Regions from separate parts of the Vibrio phycocola genome, predicted to be linked through region 1. Evidence: predicted binding sites of a transcription regulator. Region 1 holds the regulator's gene; the other holds the start of a gene.
What was found. Region 1 encodes MetJ, which represses methionine synthesis genes. Its sites were predicted from a motif close to TTAGACNTNTANANGTCTAA; they were not measured.
Positions count from the first base shown of each region.

Region 2: a site for MetJ is predicted at 1,826-1,845, ahead of metA (homoserine O-succinyltransferase MetA). Genes of this name have one in related genera too.

Region 1 covers NZ_JBTAMQ010000009.1:162,476-166,855, reverse strand. Annotated here, with positions in the region: gene ACXJY6_RS13715 (bifunctional aspartate kinase/homoserine dehydrogenase II) at 1-19, opposite strand, end outside; gene ACXJY6_RS13710 (O-succinylhomoserine (thiol)-lyase) at 19-1,185, opposite strand; gene metJ (met regulon transcriptional regulator MetJ) at 1,475-1,798, shown strand; gene ACXJY6_RS13700 (MarR family winged helix-turn-helix transcriptional regulator) at 1,883-2,320, opposite strand; gene ACXJY6_RS13695 (DUF1499 domain-containing protein) at 2,447-2,896, shown strand; gene rluF (23S rRNA pseudouridine(2604) synthase RluF) at 3,067-4,026, shown strand; gene ACXJY6_RS13685 (malic enzyme-like NAD(P)-binding protein) at 4,085-4,380, opposite strand, start outside.
Region 2 covers NZ_JBTAMQ010000008.1:263,787-268,166, forward strand. Annotated here, with positions in the region: gene ACXJY6_RS12810 (GGDEF domain-containing protein) at 1-93, shown strand, start outside; gene ACXJY6_RS12815 (DUF2726 domain-containing protein) at 97-759, opposite strand; gene ACXJY6_RS12820 (hypothetical protein) at 1,058-1,291, shown strand; gene ACXJY6_RS12825 (AAA family ATPase) at 1,308-1,721, opposite strand; gene metA (homoserine O-succinyltransferase MetA) at 1,869-2,810, shown strand; gene ACXJY6_RS12835 (hypothetical protein) at 2,948-3,616, shown strand; gene rlmF (23S rRNA (adenine(1618)-N(6))-methyltransferase RlmF) at 3,897-4,380, opposite strand, start outside.

The DNA of each region.
Region 1 (4,380 bases):
AATGACGTGCAGAAAGCATTAACGGTTCTCCTCGACCACGGCAAAGGCTCGATCGAGATCGGCAATCAAATCGTCAGCGTCTTCTAAACCAATGGACAAACGCAACAGTTGAAGAGATACCCCCGCCGTTGCAAGCGCTTCTTCGCCCATTGCTCGGTGTGTCATTGTTGCTGGATGACAAATCAAGCTTTCAACACCGCCAAGTGATTCAGCGAGAGAGAAAAGCTTAAGTTCGCCAACGAATTGTTGTAACTCTTCATAACTTCCACCAAATTCAAAGCTCAACATTGAGCCAAATCCTGCTTGCTGTTTTTTTGCGATCTCGTGACCTGGATGATCGGGTAAGCTCGGGTGATAAATTTCGCTAATTTGTGGCTGCTCGAGTAAATAGCTGAGTACTTTAGCCGCGCCTTCTTCATGGCTGCGCATTCTTGAACCAAGGGTGCGCACGCCACGTAGTGTCATGTAGCTGTCAAATGGTGTTCCGGTTGAACCTAAGCAATTTCCCCACCATGCAAGATCTTCGGCATCTTGCTTCGATTTACAAATGACAACCCCACCAATGACATCAGAGTGACCATTAATGAATTTGGACGTGGAATGAATAACAAAATCGGCACCGAGTGAAAGTGGTTGTTGAAAAATCGGTGATAAAAACGTGTTATCAACCGCAACTAATGCACCAACGGCTTTTGCTTGCTTGCAAATTTTCTCTATATCAACGACACGAAGCAGTGGATTCGATGGTGTTTCTAATAGGACGAGTTTTGGCTGTTTCGCCATGGCGTCTGCTACGGCTTGATCATCACATTGGTCGACAAATTCAACCTTGAAATCCCCTTTGTTCGCACGAGAATTGAATAAGCGGTAGGTGCCACCATAACAATCATGAGGTGCGACAATAAGATCGCCAGGACTTAGAAATGCTGAGGCCCATAAGTTGATTGCCGAGGTTCCACAATTGGTGACAATCGCGCCTTCTCCACCTTCTAGATCGGCTAAAGCTGTTTCCAATAAGCCACGATTAGGGTTGCCCGAACGAGTATAATCATATTTAGGCACTTCACCGAATGCAGGAAAACCATAATTGGTTGTGAGATAAATCGGTGGGACAACCGCATGATATTGCGAATCGGATTCGATGCCAGTGCGAACCGCAATTGTCGCGGGCTTACGAGGTGCCATAATAATTCCTTCCTTTTGACATGAGAACGTCACCGCCGAGGTGGCGGGTTGAGGGCAATATTTTACCTTTTCTGATCACAAGTTGCAGTGGCATTAAAGATAAATTTTTATACCGTTTAACGATTGCTTGGATCGACTGTTTATCAAAACGGTACTTATGGCTATTTTAATAACAATCAATTCGGACGTCAACACTTCTAGACGTCTGTATGTCTTTGCTTATAGCAGTAAGAAACGCTAGAATTAACCTCAATTTTTGAATCAGAATTATTGGCAAAGAGGGTGTGGTATGGCCGAGTGGAATGGAGACTATATTAGTCCATACGCTGAACATGGTAAAAAGAATGAGCAAGTAAAGAAGATTACGGTTTCTATCCCTTTGAAAGTACTCAAAGTATTGACCGATGAACGTACTCGCCGCCAAGTAAATAACTTGCGTCATGCGACCAACAGTGAACTATTGTGCGAAGCTTTCCTTCATGCTTATACCGGGCAACCTCTACCAACCGACGAGGATTTGCGTAAAGATCGCCCCGATGATATACCTGTTGAAGCAAAAGCTTTAATGACTGAAATGGGCATTTCGTTTGAAGCGTACGACGAAGAGTTCTGATTCAATAAAGCCTGAAATTTAAAACCACATTTTTTAAAACACCCAAGCTATCGATGTTATGGGTGTTTTTTATTGTGTATTTAATTATTGTGAACTTAATTTTTGATACAACCGCTCAGTAAGTGCTTTTAATTCCAATGCCTCTTCTATTGGCATATTAATCTGGCAAGCCAATTCTTTGGGAACACTTGCGGCCTGTTGCTGTAAGCTCCTACCATTTTTTGATACTTTCAATATCGTTTGTCTCGAGTCTTGCTCGGACTTTACTTTTTCAATCAAAAGTTTGGTTTCTAATCGTTTTATGATTGGCGTGAGAGTTCCAGCATCTAGGCGAGTACGTTCCACTAGGCGTTTAATGATGACACCATCCTCCTCCCACAATGCCAGCATAACGAGATACTGCGGGTAGGTGAGATCCAATTTGTCTAACAAAGGGCGATATGCTCGGATCAATGCATTGTTCGCAGAGTAAAGCGAATGGCAAATTTGGTTATCGAGTTTTAACTCTTTTGGCGTGTTCATGAAGTGTCCTATTGTTTAGCTGAAACTATTTTGTGCGCAAAGCATTGACATGTCAAACTACAAAGCGCATTATTTTGTGCACAAAGTAATTATTTATTAGAGATACCGATGAAAGGGAACAAAATCATGACTACTATTCTGATCGTCATTGCCGCATTTATTGCCATAAATTTTGGTCGAATTTACTATCAAAATAATCAAACTCCTGAATTAGGTGTCAAAAATGGTCAATTTACACCGCTAAGTAGCAAGCCGAATAATGTCTCAACTCAAGCTGAAACCGAAGACAAAAAAGTGGCACCACTCCCGGTAAAAGCGTCGACAAGTGCGACGATGGAAGCCTTAAAACAGGCGGTAAGCGAATATGGTAAAGCGGAGATTGAAGAAGAAAGTGACACTTACCTGTATGTTATTTTTACTACCGATCTGATGAAGTATCGTGACGATGTTGAGTTTTGGATTGATGAAGCAAACGGTGTTGTGCATTTTCGTTCTGCAAGCCGAGCAGGGTATTCAGATATGGGCTTAAACCGTAAACGTTATGAAGCGCTCGCCGCACTGTACGCAGAAAAATAAGCGAAAGGCACGACTGAATTTCATTGGTTTAATTTAATCGAAACAAATTAAACCAATGGCTTTTGTCCCTATTCATAATCAAGTAAACTGCGCGAGTTGCCTTGCTCGTTTGGTTTTTTACACACTTCCTCTCGGGTTGCTTACCACTTAGCTCGAAATTCGAGGAATTCATGTCCGACACCACCGAAAAACGTCTCAATAAATACATCAGCGAAACCGGAATTTGTTCTCGTCGTGAGGCCGACCGTCTGATTGCCGATGGTAAAGTGAAGGTGAATGGTTTGGTGGCAGAAATGGGACTAAAAGTAACCGATGCGGATGATGTTGTCGTCAATGGCAAACCATTAAGAGCCAAACGCAAACCAATTTACATTGCCTTGAATAAACCTGTTGGCATTACCTGTACCACTGAGCGTGATGTTCAAGGAAATATCGTCGATTTTGTTCGGCACCGCGAGCGTATTTTTCCTATTGGCCGTTTAGATAAACCTTCCGATGGTTTGATTTTTCTGACTAATGACGGTGATATCGTTAATAAAATCCTTCGCGCGGGGAATCAGCATGAGAAAGAGTATGTAGTACGAGTAGACAAGCCGATTACTCAGGACTTTATTCGAAAAATGAGTGAAGGCGTTGCGATTCTTGATACTGTGACCTTGCCATGTAAGGTCACTCAGGAAGGTAAATTTTCGTTTCGTATTGTGTTAACACAGGGTTTAAACCGCCAGATTCGCCGGATGTGTGAAACGTTAGGGTATGATGTGTTTAAGCTTCGCCGAGTGCGAATTATGAACATTACCTTAGACGGTATTCCCAATGGAAAATGGCGTTACCTTAGTGAACAGGAAGTGACGCAAATTCTGGCGATGTGCGAAAACTCAAGTGGTACTGAAGAAGCCTCTCAAGTTGAAAGTCAAACCACGACTCGCCCTGTTGCTAAAGCAAAACCAAAGCCTAATCGCCGCGTAAATTCAGAGGCGCCATTTGGACGAAGTGGGAAATCACAAGGCCGTGGCGCTAGTGGTAAAAAAACATCTCATTCGAAGCGCGATGACACCACTTCAGGGCGCGGACGAAAACCAAACACCAGCAAGCCAAGTGTAAAAGGCACGCTAAAGTTGAAGAAATAAAAAATGCCGACACAATGTCGGCATTTTATTACGCATAAGATTAAACAAAGAGGTTTGTTTAGTCTTCCATATAGTTTTCAGGCATCCCAATACGAGCAACACCAGAATCAACCGCCGCTTGAGCAACCGCTTTCGATACTCGTGAAAGCAAGCGAGGGTCCATTGGTTTTGGAATAATGTAGTCAGGTCCAAATTCCAACTTATCGACACCTGCTGCGGCAAGCACTTCTGCTGGTACCGGTTCTTTGGCAATACTACGAATTGCTTCAACTGCCGCAAGCTTCATTTCTGTATTGATCTCTTTGGCACGAACATCAAGCGCACCGCGGAAAATGAATGGGAAGCAAAGGACGT
Region 2 (4,380 bases), on a different contig from region 1:
TATAAAGCTAAACGAAATGGCCGTAATCAAGTTTGTATTTGCCAACAGAGTAGTGAAGATATTCTTACTACCGTGATGAACACCACGAGCTAACCCCTATTCTTCATCTTCTTCGAATACGACATTATAGTTTTCGGTATAGGTACATTGAGGTTGTCGGCTACACGTAAAAAATCGCCGACCTTTATGTTCACCTTGAGTGGCTATCTTGATTATCATTGGACTGTTACATCGTTTGCAAAATCTCACTTCTTTTTCGACTTCAATAAGATCAATATGCGCTGCAAGCAGCCGCCTTAATTTTCCTACTTGGTAACTGAATTTTACGTTAGCGCCAATTAAGGGCAAATTTGCGCTTTTGCATACATGAATAAGTAATTTTTCACGTTCTGCCTTCGATTTAGAAAGCGGCTTCCCATCGTCCATCTCAATGACAACTCTTGGTTCAAACGTTCTAGGGTCACAGATGACAAACTGAAATAGACTTTTATTTATTCGATTACTTGCAATATAGAGGTTTCGTTTATTTTTTATGTCCGCTGGGCGTACCAAATTTGCCATACTTGTTTGGCATAAAACAATACCATGCTCGCCAACGGCTTGTACCAGCGCGTGATAAAAAGCGGACTCAGAGCTACTTAACACAGGTCCCTTCTTTTTATACGGAAAATCTTTATTCTCGTCTCCTTTAAGCAAATATTTTTGAACAAAAATAAAAAAAACGGCGAGTATAAGTACAACGATAAAAATATTTGCCATCGTGGCCTCTGCTTTCATTAAAATAACTCAGACTAGTAATAATTTATATGATAACTCATTGTATTGTCATTATTTGTCCTCGATTTATATGCTATTTCGGTAGGGACTCCACAAACAATGAAAATTTGACTCAATCTCATTCAAAAGACACCGAACATTATTTCATTCATTTCTGTGTAGTCAATCACGCCAGTATGAGTGATTTATATTTCATCAATTCGTGGTTAATGTATAATTTTTGTACAAATGGAAGTGATGTAAACGACCTTAGGAAAGGCCTAAAAATGAGGGAATAGTTATGGTTCGCGATGAATTAGGAATTTGTTTATCTCATGAGCTTTTATCTGAAAATTTAAACGCTACATTTACACACATCAGAGCTTATGAAGCTGAACATTCACGTCACCTAGATGAAGCACATGTGCTGCTAGCAATACCCCAAATGCAAGGTAGAGAAGTGTTGCATTCAATGGTTGGAAATAAGCGATTAGTTTGGAGAGCCGATTTTTGCTGTCCTTCACATCAGAAATAGCACTCTATCGATAATATTATCTCAGTGGCTGATGCACGTTTTGCTTCAGCCACTGGCATTTCTGCCACTTCTTTCTCATTTTATCGCGAGTATCATCATTCACTCCATGAATATTTTCAAATTCACCTACACAGCAAATAACATCAATCGCGATTTGTTTTTTTGTCGCAAATTCAATGTATGGCTTCATTTCCCAATATTGAATAAAAGTATTCGATACAACGATGCTATGGCCTTCGAGTAAACTCGCTACCGCTGTTTGAAAACACCATTGATGGGCATCTTTTAGCCTATTCGCATCGAAGCGATACTCCCCTTTATGGTCGATAAAATACATATCCGCTTCAATATGAACAGCTGCGAAACTACGCGCCAAAGTTGTTTTGCCAGATCCTGGCAAACCTCGGATAAGAATTAAACGTTGAGACAATGGAACTTCCACCTTAGTTAATAAAAAATCACTGCGATTATTTCACTATATCGTCGCTTTTCAGCATAATTTTAATTCGACATCACATCAAAGATCAGTATACTTTAGAAGTATAGACGTCTAAAATAGCATTCAAGGAAGTTTATTGTGCCTATAAAAATACCTGACCAATTACCCGCTACTGATATTCTGAGAAATGAAAATATTTTCATTATGTCGGAAACTCGCGCATCTACTCAGGAAATACGTCCACTTAAAGTGATAATTCTAAACTTGATGCCAAAAAAAATTGATACTGAAACTCAGTTTCTCCGGTTGTTATCAAATAGCCCATTACAAGTAGACGTCGAGTTATTACGTATTGATAATCGCCCGAGCAACAACACCCCTGAAGCACATTTAAATAACTTCTACCGTCAATTCGAGTTAGTCAAAGACCGTAATTTTGATGGCTTGATTATTACTGGTGCGCCTCTTGGATTAGTTCAGTTTGAAGATGTTGTTTATTGGGACCACCTTAAAACAATCATTACATGGGCTCAAGATCATGTAACCTCAACTTTATATGTTTGTTGGGCAGTTCAAGCTGGGCTCAATATTTTATATGACTTACCAAAACGCACCAAAAAAGACAAACTATCAGGGGTCTATACTCACCAGATACAGCACACGTATCACCCTTTATTACGCGGTTTCGATGATACTTTTGTCGCTCCTCATTCTCGGCATGCTGATTTCCCCGTCGAATTTATTCGTGAAAATACTGATTTAGATATTTTAGCTACATCTGAGCAAGCAGGTGTTTATTTGGCAGCAACTCAAGATAAACGCCACGTATTTGTCACTGGTCACCCAGAATATGAAGCAGCAACCTTGGGTAACGAGTATAAACGCGATTTAGCTGAAGGATTAGAGCCTTCAGTTCCACTCAATTACTATCCAAATAACAGCGCCAGTAATGATCCCAAAGCAACATGGAGAAGCCACGGCCACCTGCTTTTTTCTAATTGGCTAAATTACTGCGTTTACCAACAAACACCTTACGACCTTGACCGATTTAGTGAAGCGAACTTTACTAATGACGATTAGATCGCATCCGTTAGTGTACTCATTGTTTATTAGGTGTGCCTAAAAGGAACTCTGACCGATAAATTTATAGAGACTAGATGTTACTTTTATTTTGACAAGTAATATCTAGTCTTCGTTTATCTTATTGGAGTTTATCGATGGTAAAATTCAGGTGTTTACCCATTATATACCTGTGTTTTGTCTTGGTTGGTTGCGTCAACAGCGACTCTACTGGAATGATCGATTATCCCAAAGCTGCACAAGTTAGAACACAACTAGGCTTGGCATATTTAGAATCAGGCCAATTAGAAAAAGCAAAATTCAATCTAATTCTCGCCCATCAATATGCTCCTGATGACCTTTCAACCAATTTAGCGCTTGCCCACTATTACATAACCCTTGGTGATTACCCTCGCGGTCAGTACCTATACCAAAGTATGCTTAAATTGTATTCTCATGATATTACCCTCCTGACTAATTATGCCACATTAATGTGTAAGCTCAGGAAGGAGGATGTTGCAAATAAATATTTTAAACGTGTATTTCAGTTAGCTTCTGGATATAAAATCCTAGCTAGTTTACAAAATGCAGCGATATGCGCGCGAAAAACCAATCACTCGAGTCAAGCAAGAAAACTCGCATCGAAAATTCTGATTTTTGATCCTAATAATCATTTTGCTCATAAAATGCTTATTGAACTGGCTTTAGCGGAAAATAAAGATAGAGTTGCGTACCGACTGATGCAGCGCTACCGCACGCTTGTTGATTACAAACTCCCTCTTGCTTATGAAGGCAAGTATCATCAACTCGCGAAACAGTTTAATTAACGTTTTTTATTCCTGGGTTGCCTTAAAGGTTTATAGGGTTTATTCATATTTTTTCGAATTGTATAGTGAACTTTGCGATGTTTAATCACTTTTCTAGATCTTTCTATACGCTTATATTCTCGGTATACCAAACGAACGAAAAACATAAAGCCGATCAAAACAAGTACAGAAAAAAACAATATAAATGGTTCACATAGCCAGCCTGGTTGACACGGCACAAAAAATTCAACGTCTTTTATGCTCATGCTACCTCCAAAATGTTACCTGTATAAAGCTAAGCCTAGCACCTCAACTTTGACCATTCTTTGCGTTGCACTTCATTTTGAAATGTCCAAGCAACAAACCTGGATATTTTTTGACCTTGCTTCATTTCCACAACTTTAACAGCCTCTACTTCAATTTTTTTCAATAGTTGTTTAAATGGTTTGATGTTCTCCGATTTCGACAATAGTGTAGAAAACCATAGAACTTGATTCGCAAACTCACGACTTTCATAAGCCATATTTGTTATAAACTTAATTTCTCCACCATCACACCACAACTCATTACTCTTTCCACCAAAATTTAGTGCTGGTGTTTTCTTAACGTTCGGTTGAGGTGAATGGCCATTTTTACTCTTATTATTCGCTAGATTTTTTGCTTTTCTTAATGAACCTTGGCGTGCTTCTTGTTGAGAACGGTGAAATGGCGGATTACACAACGTAACGTCAAATCGATCAGCTTGATGAATGATGCCCTTGAATATATGAGTGGGGTTTTGTTGC